4 regions of the Bacillus sp. PK6-16 genome follow, and region 1 is predicted to be linked to each of the others. Evidence: riboswitches for the same ligand, from Rfam matches in the RefSeq annotation. Region 1 holds a riboswitch; each other region holds the start of a gene.
What was found. Region 1 has a riboswitch for thiamine pyrophosphate ahead of tenA (thiaminase II). Riboswitches for the same ligand answer to the same signal wherever they lie in the genome.
Positions count from the first base shown of each region.

Region 1 (3,199 bases):
ATTTGTTTTTTCAAAATTCCATTCTCCATTATGTAATTCAAAATGAAGATGTTGCCCGTATGAATGACCTGTGTTTCCCATATGACCTATTAATTGTCCAGTTTGTACTTGATCACCAGCTTGTACAGTGCGATCCTTCATATGAGCATAAACAGTTGTATATAATTTCCCATTGATTTGATGCGCAATGAAAACAACATTGCCATAGCTAGCTGAATAATAAGATTTCACAACTTTACCTGCAGCAGCAGCTTGGATAGAGACGTTTCCTGGAGCGGCAATATCTATACCATAATGCATTTGTTCCCAGCGTATATCAAAGGTTGAGCTAATTCTTCCTTGAGCGGGGAATTTGAAAGCAGCTGGAATTGATGAAGGCTGATCTGTTTTAGCTTGTGGTTGATTTTGTACTACATAGTGTTTTGCTACATATCCGTATCCTGTGCCAAAACGAATTTTATACCAAGTACCTACAGTTTCTACTACTTGTACTTGTGTACCGTTTTGTAATGAACCGAGTAGAGCGCTACTTGTACTAGCGGTGCTACGTACATTTAGATTAGGTGTTGCAACAGTATATTTTGTATTATTTTGAACGGTGATTCCTTTTACTAAGGGTTGTGAACCATTAGAGATGAATGCTTTTTGTACGTAACCTGTTTGGCCATTATGTGATATTTTATACCATTCGCCTTGATCTTCTTGAACGGTAATAAACTTACCATTTGGTAATACATCTAAAATGGAAGATTCTAAATTAGGTTCAGAGCGAACGTTTAATGCATTAGCATTAACGATGTATTGATCATTAGATTGAAGTTTGTTTTTTAGTAAAATAGCATCTTTTTGTACATAACCTACTTTATTATGAACAGATACTTTATACCAACCATTAGTTGTTTCAAGGATGTTCACTTTTGTATTAAAGCGAATTGTATCAATTGATGTGCTTTTTACGTTATCTTCTGTATGTAATGCTACTTGATTGACTTTGACATACCCAGTTTTAATATTAGATAATTGTTCAGCGTTTGCTTTTTGTACATTTGTTTCACCCATAGAAGGAAGTAAAGAAGCAATCGCTACAGTAGTTGCTGTTAAAGCAGTAGCTTTCATATTCATGGAATAGAGACCTCCTCTAGTTGTATAGTTGTAATTTTATTATAGTATAAAGATATGATATAGTGGGGGTATTCACATAAATGTAATATGAAATCAATATAAAAATAAATTTTTTGAGGATAATGATTCCTTTTTATACAATTAATCGGGGTTTTATTTTCTAAAATAGAATGTATGTATTATATAATTTTGATATTATGTTGATAATTAAGAAAATTAAAAAAGTTGATGATGTCTTATTAGGGTGTTATACTAACAGTGATAATTTTATAGTTTGCTAGGAGAGCTGGTGTTGCCAGCTGAGAGTAGGCCGTAAGCCTTTGATCCTTTTTATTACCTGATCTAGATTATGCTAGCGTAGGGAAGCAATTCGGACACTAACAATGAGTCCCCGTTTCTTTGCGTATAGAAACGGGGCTTTTTTATTTGAAAATTTCATATTGAAACCACTAGGGGTGCTTGACTTGCTGAGAGAGGAATAATCCTTAACCCTTACAACACCTGATCTAGGTAATACTAGCGAAGGGAAGTGGAACATCGAATAAATGTATAACTTTATTTGCTGTAACCACTTCTTATATATAGAAGTGGTTTTTTATTTAGATACATATATTGAAAGGGGATAGAGAAATGAAATTTTGCGATAGATTATTAGAAACTGTGCAACCGGTTTGGGAGATGAGTCATAATCATCCGTTTGTAGTGGGGATGGGAGATGGCACGTTAGAAAAAGATAAATTCCAGTATTATATTATTCAAGATTATTTATATCTGCTAGATTATGCAAAGTTATATGCGATTGGTGTTGTAAAAGCAACGAATCCACAAGTAATGGGAAAGTTCGCTGAACAAATTGATGGAATATTAAATGGCGAAATGACAATCCATAAACAATATGCAAAAAGACTTGGAATTTCTATAGAGGAGATAGAGTCTGCGAAACCATCTGCTAAAAATTTAGCTTATACAAATTACATGATGTCTGTATCTCAAAATGGCACACTTGCGGAATTAATAGCAGCGCTTCTTCCATGTATGTGGAGCTATTGGGAAATTGGAAAGCGTTTAAATGATATTCCTGGAGCAAGAGATCATGAGTTTTTTGGTGAGTGGATTCAAGGATATAGTTCGGAAGAATACGGTAATCTTTGTATTTGGTTAATAGATTTATTAAATGAAATGGCAGTTGGAAAGTCTGAGAAAGAACTAGAAAGATTAGAGGAGATCTTCTTATATTCCAGTCGATTTGAATATTTATTCTGGGATATGTCCTATCGTAAGGAGATGTGGGGATTTGAGGAGCAAGAACATACTACAGTTTCATAATGTTTCTTTTCATTACGATGAGAAACCAATCATCCATGAATTAAATGCTTCTATACATGAGAAAGAGTTTGTCAGTATTATCGGACCGAGTGGATGTGGGAAAAGTACTTTATTTCGCCTTATTACAGGTCTAGAAAAGGTAAGTATTGGACAGATAGAACTGACAGAAACAAAGCACCATCCTGTAGGATATATGCCGCAAAAAGATATGCTTTTGCCGTGGAGAACAATTATTGAGAATGCTGCCCTGCCGTTAGAGTGCCAAGGTGTACAGAAGAAAGAAGCAGAAGTAAAGGCAAAGGAACTGTTACATAAATTTGGTTTGCAAGGGTATGAGACAAAATATCCGAAAGATTTATCTGGTGGTATGAGACAACGTGTATCTTTTATTCGAACTTTATTAACAGGCGGGGAGATATTGCTGTTAGATGAACCGTTTAGTGCGTTGGATGCTTTAACGAAGACCTCTTTGCAAGAATGGTTGTTTGAACAATGGCAAGAGTGGGAAAAAACAATTTTATTCATTACTCATGATGTTGAAGAAGCGTTATTTCTTTCAAACCGAGTTCTAGTAGTGGAACAGCAGCCGATAACGACTTTGACTGAACGGACTGTACCGCTTGATCATAACAGAACACGAAAAGATTTATATAAACCGGAAGTATTAGCGCTAAAAGATGAGCTTCTTAGTATGTTACAAAGGCAGGTACTTGTGTGATGAACCGATTGAAAGAATTAGTTCCTGCTATTA
Region 1 covers NZ_CP096511.1:4,563,346-4,566,544, reverse strand. Annotated here, with positions in the region: gene M1D66_RS23475 (SH3 domain-containing protein) at 1-1,122, opposite strand, end outside; TPP riboswitch at 1,392-1,503, shown strand; TPP riboswitch at 1,564-1,667, shown strand; gene tenA (thiaminase II) at 1,753-2,448, shown strand; gene M1D66_RS23465 (ABC transporter ATP-binding protein) at 2,417-3,166, shown strand; gene M1D66_RS23460 (ABC transporter permease) at 3,166-3,199, shown strand, end outside.

Region 2 (3,199 bases), 1.8 Mb from region 1:
TTCAATTAATTTCTCAATAATTATGATGCCATATCCTATATATTTCCGTCTGCTGCTTAGATTTTTCTGTACTGTAAATGGCTTTCGCTATAACACCTCCAAGTGACCGGTTTCTATGACGGATAAGAAATTCCAACAAAAAAAGCCCTAATTAGGGCTTTTCATTCTATTTCTCCAGTAAAACTCTCTATGAAATTCCTAATAGAAAAAAGACACACTTAGATTGATGCGTCTTTTTGTGATGCCTCTTTTGTGAAATCATATAAAGCAATTGCGCCTAAAAGAACAAGTATCCCTTGAGGAACATCTAGCAAAATAGTTTTCCAAATTTCTGGAATTATCCATTTAATATCTGCTGCTGTTTCAAGATATGTTTGGAAATAGCTGATTGTAAAATTAATTATCCCTAAAAATACAAATAACGATAAACCAAATCGAATTAATTTCTTATTTGTAAACATATAACACCTCTCAAAATTCATTGGATATTCCTGCTTTTGCTTCTTTATATTTCTATATCTCTATATCTGATTTTAACACATAAAGAGCTCAAAAAAATACGATATGCATATTTGCATATCGTATTAACAACACTCCATGATAATTTAGAAATTCCTGCAAAGAAAAAACAACTCCGTTACAGCTAACAGCTCGGGTTTCTTTTCTTATTTAACTTCATACCACCAACATTTACGTTCTTTAATTGTAAAATAAATGTGACAGAAGTTTATCCAGTTAATGCGTAGACAAGTAAATGAGCTAAATTATCGATATTCTATTTCGCCATATCCGTAGCACTAATGACTTTACGCAAATTTGACAAGAAAAAATATATAGATAGGTATGATCCAGACCTATCTATAACATTACTTCTATTCTTTATCCAATTACGTCTTTTACGTCTGTATCCACTGGCCACTTTTCTAATGTATAAGCCATTTCCCAAAATGAATATTCATATTGACTGCTAATAATAAAATGCTGTTTCATACGTTTGCGGTCTGCCTCTGTTACTTTTTCAGCGATAGTATCTAAACGTGTAATTTGCTCTTCAACTAGCGTACGGAACCAATCAGATCCATAAGCAGAAATCCATTCGTTATAAATTGGCTCTTCCGGCTGGCACTCTTTTAAGCGTTCGCCAATTTCATAATACAACCAATAGCAAGGTAAAATTGCTGCAATGATATCTCCTAAATGCCCTTCATACGCAACACGATACATATGTGAAGTATACGCATATGCAGTTGGCGCAGGAATAAAATTATCTTTTTCTTCTTTCGTTATCCCTAGTTTTTTAGCAAAATTCTCATGTAAAGATAACTCTGCTTCATATGTATTTTGAGCATGATGTGCCATACGAGCTGTCGTCTCTAATTCAAGAGCTTTTGCAGCTCCTAAAGTTTGTACTCTAGCAAAATGACTCAAATAATATGAATCTTGAAGCACATAATAACGAAAACTAGCTAAATCTAACGTTCCTTCACCAAGTTTTTTTACAAAAGGATGGTTAAAACTCGCTTCCCAAATTGAATCTACTTCTTTACGTAATGATTGTGAAAAATTCATTTAAATCCCTCCAATAATATATAAAATATAAGTATTTATCCACAATTATTAAAGCTGTAAAATAAAAAAACTTTCTTTACAGGCGTAAAGAAAGTGAAATCGACAGTATTTATTTACTCATTAAATAGCAACGTCTTTCCCACTTCCCTACGCTGGCATTAACCAGATCAGGTACTAAGAGTCTCAAAATCACATTTGATCTCAGCCTATAAAAGGCCCCCCTAGTGGATAAATATTTTGTTTTTATAATGTATTCATCATAGCATACTTCGTGAAACTGTCAAAAAAATTCGTTATATAATTCCCTTAAAACCCTTCTTCTTTTCTAACTTTTAATGATGTTTCAATAATCATATCTAATAGTTTGCTATAACTAATCCCCGCTGCTTCTGCACTTTTGGGCAATAAACTTGATTGTGTCATCCCTGGTAATGTATTAATTTCCATTACATATGGAATTCCGTCCTTCACCATCATATCAACTCTTGCATAAACACTACATTTTAATGCTTTATAACAAGCAAGTGACGCTTTATTTACACGTTCCTTAATTTCTGCTGGAAGTTCGATAACTTCCTCAACTGTACTAGTATCATCATATTTTGCATTGTAGTCAAAGAACTCGGCTGCATGTCGAATTGAAACTATAGGTAACTGTTTTCCATCCAGAATTGAACATGTAATTTCATCACCTTTTATATACTTTTCAATTACTACTTCAGAATCCCATTCGAATACAGTTTCTAGCATTGAGATCAATTCATTTTTATTATAAACGATTTTCACTCCGACACTCGATCCGCCAGAGTTTGGTTTTACTACTAATGGAAATCCTAATTTATCTAACTCATCAAGATTTAGATCCTCCATTTTTGTAAGTTCAATCCAATCTGGTGTTTCTACACCTTCATAACGTAAAATCTTTTTCGAAATATTTTTATCCATACATATACTGCTAGATAACATATTACTTCCGCTATAAGGAATCCCTAAACTCTCCAGTGTTCCTTGAACTGTCCCATCTTCTCCGTATTTTCCGTGTAATGCGAGCAACGCAAAGTCAATGTCTTTCGCTTTTTCAACTAAATCTATTTTTTCATTTAATGTAATTGGAACTATTTCATACTTATTTTTATCTAAATGAGCAATCATTTCATTCCCCGTCATAATTGAAACTTGTTTTTCAGACGATACCCCGCCCATAATAACACCGATTTTCATTTTCTCAACTCCAAATTTCATTTTTTAATGTATCACCAATTATTTTAATTCCCCGAACTATTTCTTCTTCTTTCAAGCGCGAAAAACCTAATCGGAAAGTGTTCGCTCCTTCTCCATCAGAGTAAAAAACATCTCCAGGTGAAAACGTAACGCCTTTCTCATAACACTTTTGTAAAAGTGTGCGGGCATTCATATGCTCTTCTAGTTCTATAAATAAATGAAGTCCACCATCTCCAGTCATTCTTTTGAAATGAATGTACTGGTCACATGCCCCGACAGCTAACTCATATTTTTTCTTATAAACAGATCTTGCCTTTTTTAAATATTTCTCAAAATATCCCTCATGTAAATATTGAAACAGAACAGCTTGATCTAACGTAGATGTGTGGATCGTTCTTGCTCTTTTTAC
Region 2 covers NZ_CP096511.1:2,777,883-2,781,081, forward strand. Annotated here, with positions in the region: gene M1D66_RS14335 (DUF3937 family protein) at 219-482, opposite strand; gene tenA (thiaminase II) at 880-1,569, opposite strand; TPP riboswitch at 1,697-1,802, opposite strand; gene M1D66_RS14345 (D-alanine--D-alanine ligase) at 1,876-2,790, opposite strand; gene pdxR (MocR-like pyridoxine biosynthesis transcription factor PdxR) at 2,795-3,199, opposite strand, start outside.
Region 2: linked by a shared signal. The riboswitch ahead of tenA (thiaminase II) and the one ahead of tenA (thiaminase II) in region 1 are both predicted to bind thiamine pyrophosphate.

Region 3 (3,199 bases), 1.0 Mb from region 1:
GTTACATAACAAAGCATCGCCGTTCCAAACCAACCGATCATCGCAGCTCCAATTGCCGATGTAATATGGTCATAACCTGGTGCAATATCTGTCGTTAGTGGCCCAAGTGTATAAAAAGGCGCGCCCTGACAAATATCAAGCTCTTTCTCCATATTCTCTTTAATTAAATGCATCGGTACATGCCCAGGCCCTTCAATCATAACTTGCACATCATGTTTCCAAGCAATCTTCGTTAATTCACCAAGTGTTTCAAGCTCAGAAAACTGTGCTTCGTCATTTGCATCTGCAATCGATCCTGGACGTAATCCATCTCCAAGAGAGAACGAAACATCGTACTGCTTCATAATTTCACAAATCTCTTCAAAATGAGTATATAGGAAGTTTTCTTTATGATGGAATAAACACCACTGCGCCATAATCGAACCACCACGCGAAACGATACCTGTCGTACGCTTTGCAGTAATTGGAATGTAACGAAGCAATACACCAGCGTGAATCGTAAAGTAATCAACGCCTTGCTCCGCTTGCTCAATTAACGTATCACGGTACACTTCCCATGTTAAATCTTCTGCAATTCCATTTACCTTTTCAAGCGCTTGATAAATCGGCACAGTTCCAACTGGTACAGGCGCATTACGAATAATCCACTCACGCGTCGTATGAATGTTTTTACCTGTAGATAAATCCATAATTGTATCTGCACCCCAGCGCGTTGCCCACGTCATCTTCTCTACTTCTTCTGCAATAGAAGAAGATACAGCAGAGTTTCCGATATTTGCATTTACCTTCACGTGGAAATTACGCCCGATAATCATCGGTTCTGCTTCTGGATGATTAATATTCGCTGGTAAAATAGCGCGGCCTTCTGCGATTTCCTTACGAACAAACTCCGGCTCTACTCCTTCACGAATTGCAACGTATTCCATCTCAGACGTAATAATGCCATTACGCGCATAATGCATTTGCGTAACATTTGCACCTTGCTTCGCTCTAAGCGGCTGGCGATCCATTTGCGGGAAAACAGGTGTATGTTTCGAAGCCACTTTCACACCATCATCCTCTGGTTTCACCTCGCGCCCTTCATATGTCTCTACATCCCCGCGCTCCATGATCCAAGAATGACGCGGCGTTGGAATTCCCTTTTCTAACTCCACTTTATACTCAGGATCCGTATAAGGGCCGCTCGTATCATACACACGAATTGGCGGATTTGGAACGCCATTTGTTTCGCTTTGTTCAATCTCACGCATCGGTACTTTCATGCCTTCTCGTGGTCCATCCACATATACTTTCTTACTCCCTGGTAAACTCGATTTCAATTCAATTTGCTCAGCTGAAACAGACTGTTTCATAACCTTTGTTGCCTCCCCTGTTCGTGACAAGGACGAGATATGGCCAGCGCATGCCAAAATAAAAAGAGCCAGGTCCATAAAAAAATAAGGACCTGGCTCATAAAAGACATCATTATGTAAAGCCGTTAACTTCCCTACGCTGGTACGAGCCAGATCAGGTCCAAAGGGTTAAGAAGATCACGCGCTTCTCTCTCAGCCTACGCATACGTTAGGCACCCCTAGTTTATCACTGATTTAATTTTCAATACTTTCCCATCATACACGATAATCTGAAAAATGCAAAGGTTATTTCTTTTTCTCTTTATGGAATCATCCACGTTAAATAATATGCTTGAACATACGTTATAATACCAACAATAATTACGAAGAACACCCTATTGTAAAAATAGTTTATGATTTAACATGGGAGTTTAAAAACATCTTCACCACAAAAAGTGTTGAGAATCTCAATCATTGTATTAAGAAAATTAAGAATACTAATATGCAAGAGTTTAAGAGCTTTACGAATGGATTAGCCCGGGATATTGAAGCTGTCAGAAATACGGTAACTTATGAGAATAATAATGGTCTTACCGAAGGGAGCATAAACAAGTTAAAGCTTATTAAAAGAATCATGTATGGTCGATGCAAATTCTCCACATTGCGGACAAAGATTCTACTTTTGGAGAGAATGAGACTTTTCAACTAACTCCGGGAAGAACCATTTTTTACTTGCCAAATACATTCATCAGTCCCGTTTGCCAAAGAGCCTTTGTCTCTGCTGTATTTCGCTACAACTGCTACTGTTACCTGCCATACAACCTGCAATAGAGATAGGTAACAATTTACTATACAAGGAACAAAATTGACCCGCTCCTCCATTTAGTGATTTAACTATCTTTATTATTCAGAGCTAAAACTCAAAGAAAAATCTCTTACATTTATTGTAACTTAATTTCCTTAATATATTAATTATTTTTGTTGTCTTGTTAGTTAAAGGGTTACTTAGTACAAAAAATAACCGTAGATAGTAGCACGAACACTGTTCTTGTTATAATTATTTTTTTTCAGAACGTCTATAATCCTCTTTTAAAAAATATATGTAAATATAATAAAAAACGAATGATTAATAGAAATATTCTACACCACTCATTTTTTATCGGACTTCTTTTTACTGTACTTTTATTTTCTTTATGAGTTATTAGAAAAATAATTGTCTATATAAGTCTTTATTTTTTCAAAATTCTTTTCCATAAATAAGATTGCTGGTACTTCAATTATTGGAAGATTATTTTCATTATCAAAAGCTGGACACGGTTTTGGAACTACCAAATAGTCAACTGAGTTTTTATCCCTAATATAATTAATTGAAACATCATAATACTTAGAAAAATATCCCTTCAAATCATCCTGATTCCTTAAAAATGGTAGAGAAAATATTGAACCATAATTTATACCAGCGTCGACAATTAATACAAAGCATATTTTTTTCATGATACACCCTCCTCGTATAATAAGTTTTAAGTTAATAACTGTTCCTTGAAAATTAAATAGTTTTTATCTTCAAGAGCTACATCAAAAAAATGATGTATGGGTAAAATTCAGTCTTGGATACTGGGGGATTTCCCTAGATAATGGAAGTATGGAAATGGATCCATCGGGAATATGCTTACTCTTCCTGTAGTTCGACCACGTTAAAAGACTGTGACCCAGACCAAAATGCACTGCATACGCACAAGCTGTATCGGTTTCCTTCACTTACCTCTCATAATGGTGGGAGGGGCAGCTTAGATGAAGGCAATCATTGAATACTCATACGCGAGGTTGTGGCTATGTTTTTGACTCTAGGGAGATCCCACAGTATCCAA
Region 3 covers NZ_CP096511.1:291,063-294,261, reverse strand. Annotated here, with positions in the region: gene thiC (phosphomethylpyrimidine synthase ThiC) at 1-1,352, opposite strand, end outside; TPP riboswitch at 1,467-1,582, opposite strand; partial or broken gene M1D66_RS01385 (L-lactate permease) at 1,654-1,725, opposite strand; gene M1D66_RS01380 (transposase) at 1,729-2,040, shown strand; gene M1D66_RS01375 (hypothetical protein) at 2,523-2,825, opposite strand.
Region 3: linked by a shared signal. The riboswitch ahead of thiC (phosphomethylpyrimidine synthase ThiC) and the one ahead of tenA (thiaminase II) in region 1 are both predicted to bind thiamine pyrophosphate.

Region 4 (3,199 bases), 330 kb from region 1:
CTAAACTAATTGCTGAAATAACTGAAACACCGTCCGCACCCGCTTCTATAACTGCCGCTGTATTTTCAATTGTAATCCCACCAATACCAACGATTGGCACTGTAATTCCTTGTTCTCTAAAATAGGCTAATCCTTTCGTTCCTTGAACCGCTTTCGTATCTTTTTTCGTACTCGTTGGGAAAATAGGTCCAACGCCTAAATAATCTGCTCCATTTTCGATTGCAAAGCGTGCTTCTTCAATTGTATGAGCAGATACGCCGATAATTTTATCTCCCATTTTTTCACGAACAGATGTAATTTCTTCATCATCTTGTCCTACATGAACACCATCTGCATCTAATTCAATGGCTAATTCTACATCATCATTTACAATGAAAGGAACACTATATTCCTTACAAAGCGTCTGCAATTCTTTTGCAAAGCGCACTCTATCTTCTCCGATTAAAGAACCTTCCCCCTTCTCGCGAAACTGAAAAATTGTCACTCCACCATCTAACGCTTCTTTCAATACAGCTAAAGGATCCCTCGTGCAGTTATTACTTCCCATAATAAAATACACTTGCAATAGCTTAGACATTTTATCTATTTCAATGCGTGCCATTTCTTTCACTCCCTCTTACTCTAACTCCTCAATCTTTCCATACTTCTCAATATCACCAGAAGTAGTATTCGCTAACTGATTTAAAAATTCAATTTGGAAACTACCAGGTCCCTTTTCCACGGTCTTAGCAGCTGCCAGTTCCGAAGCTACACCATAAAACGTTAATGCTGCTACTGCTGCTTTTACATAATCTTTTTCCACTGCTACAAATGCTCCTATTACAGAAGTTAGTAAACAACCTGTTCCCGTAACTTTCGTTAAAATAGGGTGACCATTTCGAATAACAATAGTTCTCTCTCCATCTGTAACAACATCTTCTTTTCCAGTAATGACCGCAACTGTATTTAGTTCATCTGCTGCCTGCCTTGCAATACTTACAACATTTCCATTTCCAGTACCAGCGTCTACCCCTTTAATTTCCCATTTCTCATTAATAACATTTGCTATTTCAGCTGCATTTCCGCGGATAATTGCTAACTCAATTTCAGCCGGAATATGTCTCGCAACTTCTGTTCGATACGAAGTTGCTCCTGCACCAACTGGATCAAATAGTACTGGCACATTGTTCGCATTTGCTGATTTACCCGCGAGTAACATCGCTTCTACTTCTTCAGGACGAAGTGTCCCCATATTTAATACTAACGCTCCAGCAATGCTAGCCATTTCTGCTACTTCTTCTTTCGCATACGCCATTACAGGCGATGCCCCAAGTGCCAACAAACCGTTAGCAGTAAAATTTGTTACAACAACATTTGTAATATTATGAACAAGCGGATTAGATTCTCTCACCAAATCCACTACTTTACTAATTTCTTTCATATTCATCCTTTTCATCTCCTAACTATAATGATGGGAGATACACAAAAAGACACTTTGCGCGTACGCAAAGTGCCTGAATATGTGCTTTTACACTCTCCCTACGCTGGCATTATCCAACAGGTTCAAATGGTCAATGACGGACTAGTAGCCATACTCTCAGTTTGTATCCACAAACTCCCATGTGTTTCTTATTCATCTACTTCAAAGTCTACTCTTATTCTAGTAAAATAACAAGTTCTTTACTTTTCTATTTGATATAGAGGCAACTGATAAAGTGAAACTTTAATCAGTTGGGATTTTGTTAACTCCATTAAAAACAGCTGAAATATGGAGCGAAACTGAATCTCAAGAAGATGTATGCTATATTTAACTTATGGAAATTTGAAAGGATGTTTTTAATATGTCAAAAAGCGTTGTAATCGCTGAAAAACCTTCCGTTGCACGAGATATTGCTCGTGTACTGAAGTGTGATAAAAAAGGAAACGGCTATCTTGAGGGTAGTAAATATATTGTAACTTGGGCTTTAGGCCATCTCGTTACATTAGCAGACCCAGAAAGCTATGATGTGAAATATAAAAAGTGGAATTTAGAAGATTTACCGATGCTACCGGAGCGTTTGAAATTAACGGTTATTAAACAAACTGGGAAACAATTCAATGCTGTGAAAAGCCAGCTACTTAGAAAGGATGTAAATGAAATTATTGTAGCGACAGATGCTGGACGTGAAGGAGAATTGGTCGCTCGCTGGATTATTGATAAGGTTCGCATTAATAAACCGATCAAACGTCTATGGATTTCATCTGTAACCGATAAAGCAATTAAAGATGGTTTTGCAAATTTAAAACCAGGTAAAGCCTATGACAATTTATACGCTTCAGCAGTTGCACGTTCAGAAGCTGACTGGTATATCGGTCTTAATGCAACTCGTGCTTTAACGACTCGCTTTAATGCCCAGTTAAATTGCGGCCGTGTACAAACCCCTACTGTTGCTATGATTGCTAGTCGTGAGGATGAAATAAAGAACTTCAAAGCACAAACTTACTACGGCATCGAAGCTCAAACAATGGAGAAGCTCAAACTTACTTGGCAAGATGCAAATGGCAATAGCCGTAGTTTTAATAAAGAAAAAATCGATGGTATTGTAAAACGTTTAGATAAACAAAATGCTACTGTTGTGGAAATTGATAAGAAACAGAAGAAGTCATTCTCTCCTGGTCTTTACGATTTAACTGAATTGCAACGTGATGCGAATAAAAAGTTCGGTTACTCTGCTAAAGAAACATTAAATATTATGCAAAAATTGTATGAACAGCATAAAGTACTAACGTACCCTCGTACAGATTCACGCTACATTTCATCTGATATCGTTGGAACACTTCCAGAACGTCTAAAAGCATGTGGTGTTGGAGAATACCGTCCCTTCGCACATAAAGTATTACAAAAGCCTATCAAACCTAACAAATCATTTGTTGATGATAGTAAAGTAAGCGATCATCATGCGATTATTCCAACAGAAGGATACGTTAACTTCTCAGCATTCACAGATAAAGAACGCAAAATTTATGATTTAGTTGTAAAACGTTTCTTAGCTGTGTTATTCCCGGCATTCGAATATGAGCAACTAACGTTACGCACAAAGGTTGGCAATGAAACGTTCATTGCGCGCGGAAAAACAATCCTACATGCCGGTTGGAAAGAAGTATATGAAAATCGCTTTGAAGATGATGATGTAACTGATGACGTAAAAGAGCAACTTCTACCTCACATTGAGAAAGGCGA
Region 4 covers NZ_CP096511.1:4,889,411-4,892,609, forward strand. Annotated here, with positions in the region: gene thiE (thiamine phosphate synthase) at 1-601, opposite strand, end outside; gene thiM (hydroxyethylthiazole kinase) at 617-1,426, opposite strand; TPP riboswitch at 1,499-1,611, opposite strand; gene topB (DNA topoisomerase III) at 1,821-3,199, shown strand, end outside.
Region 4: linked by a shared signal. The riboswitch ahead of thiM (hydroxyethylthiazole kinase) and the one ahead of tenA (thiaminase II) in region 1 are both predicted to bind thiamine pyrophosphate.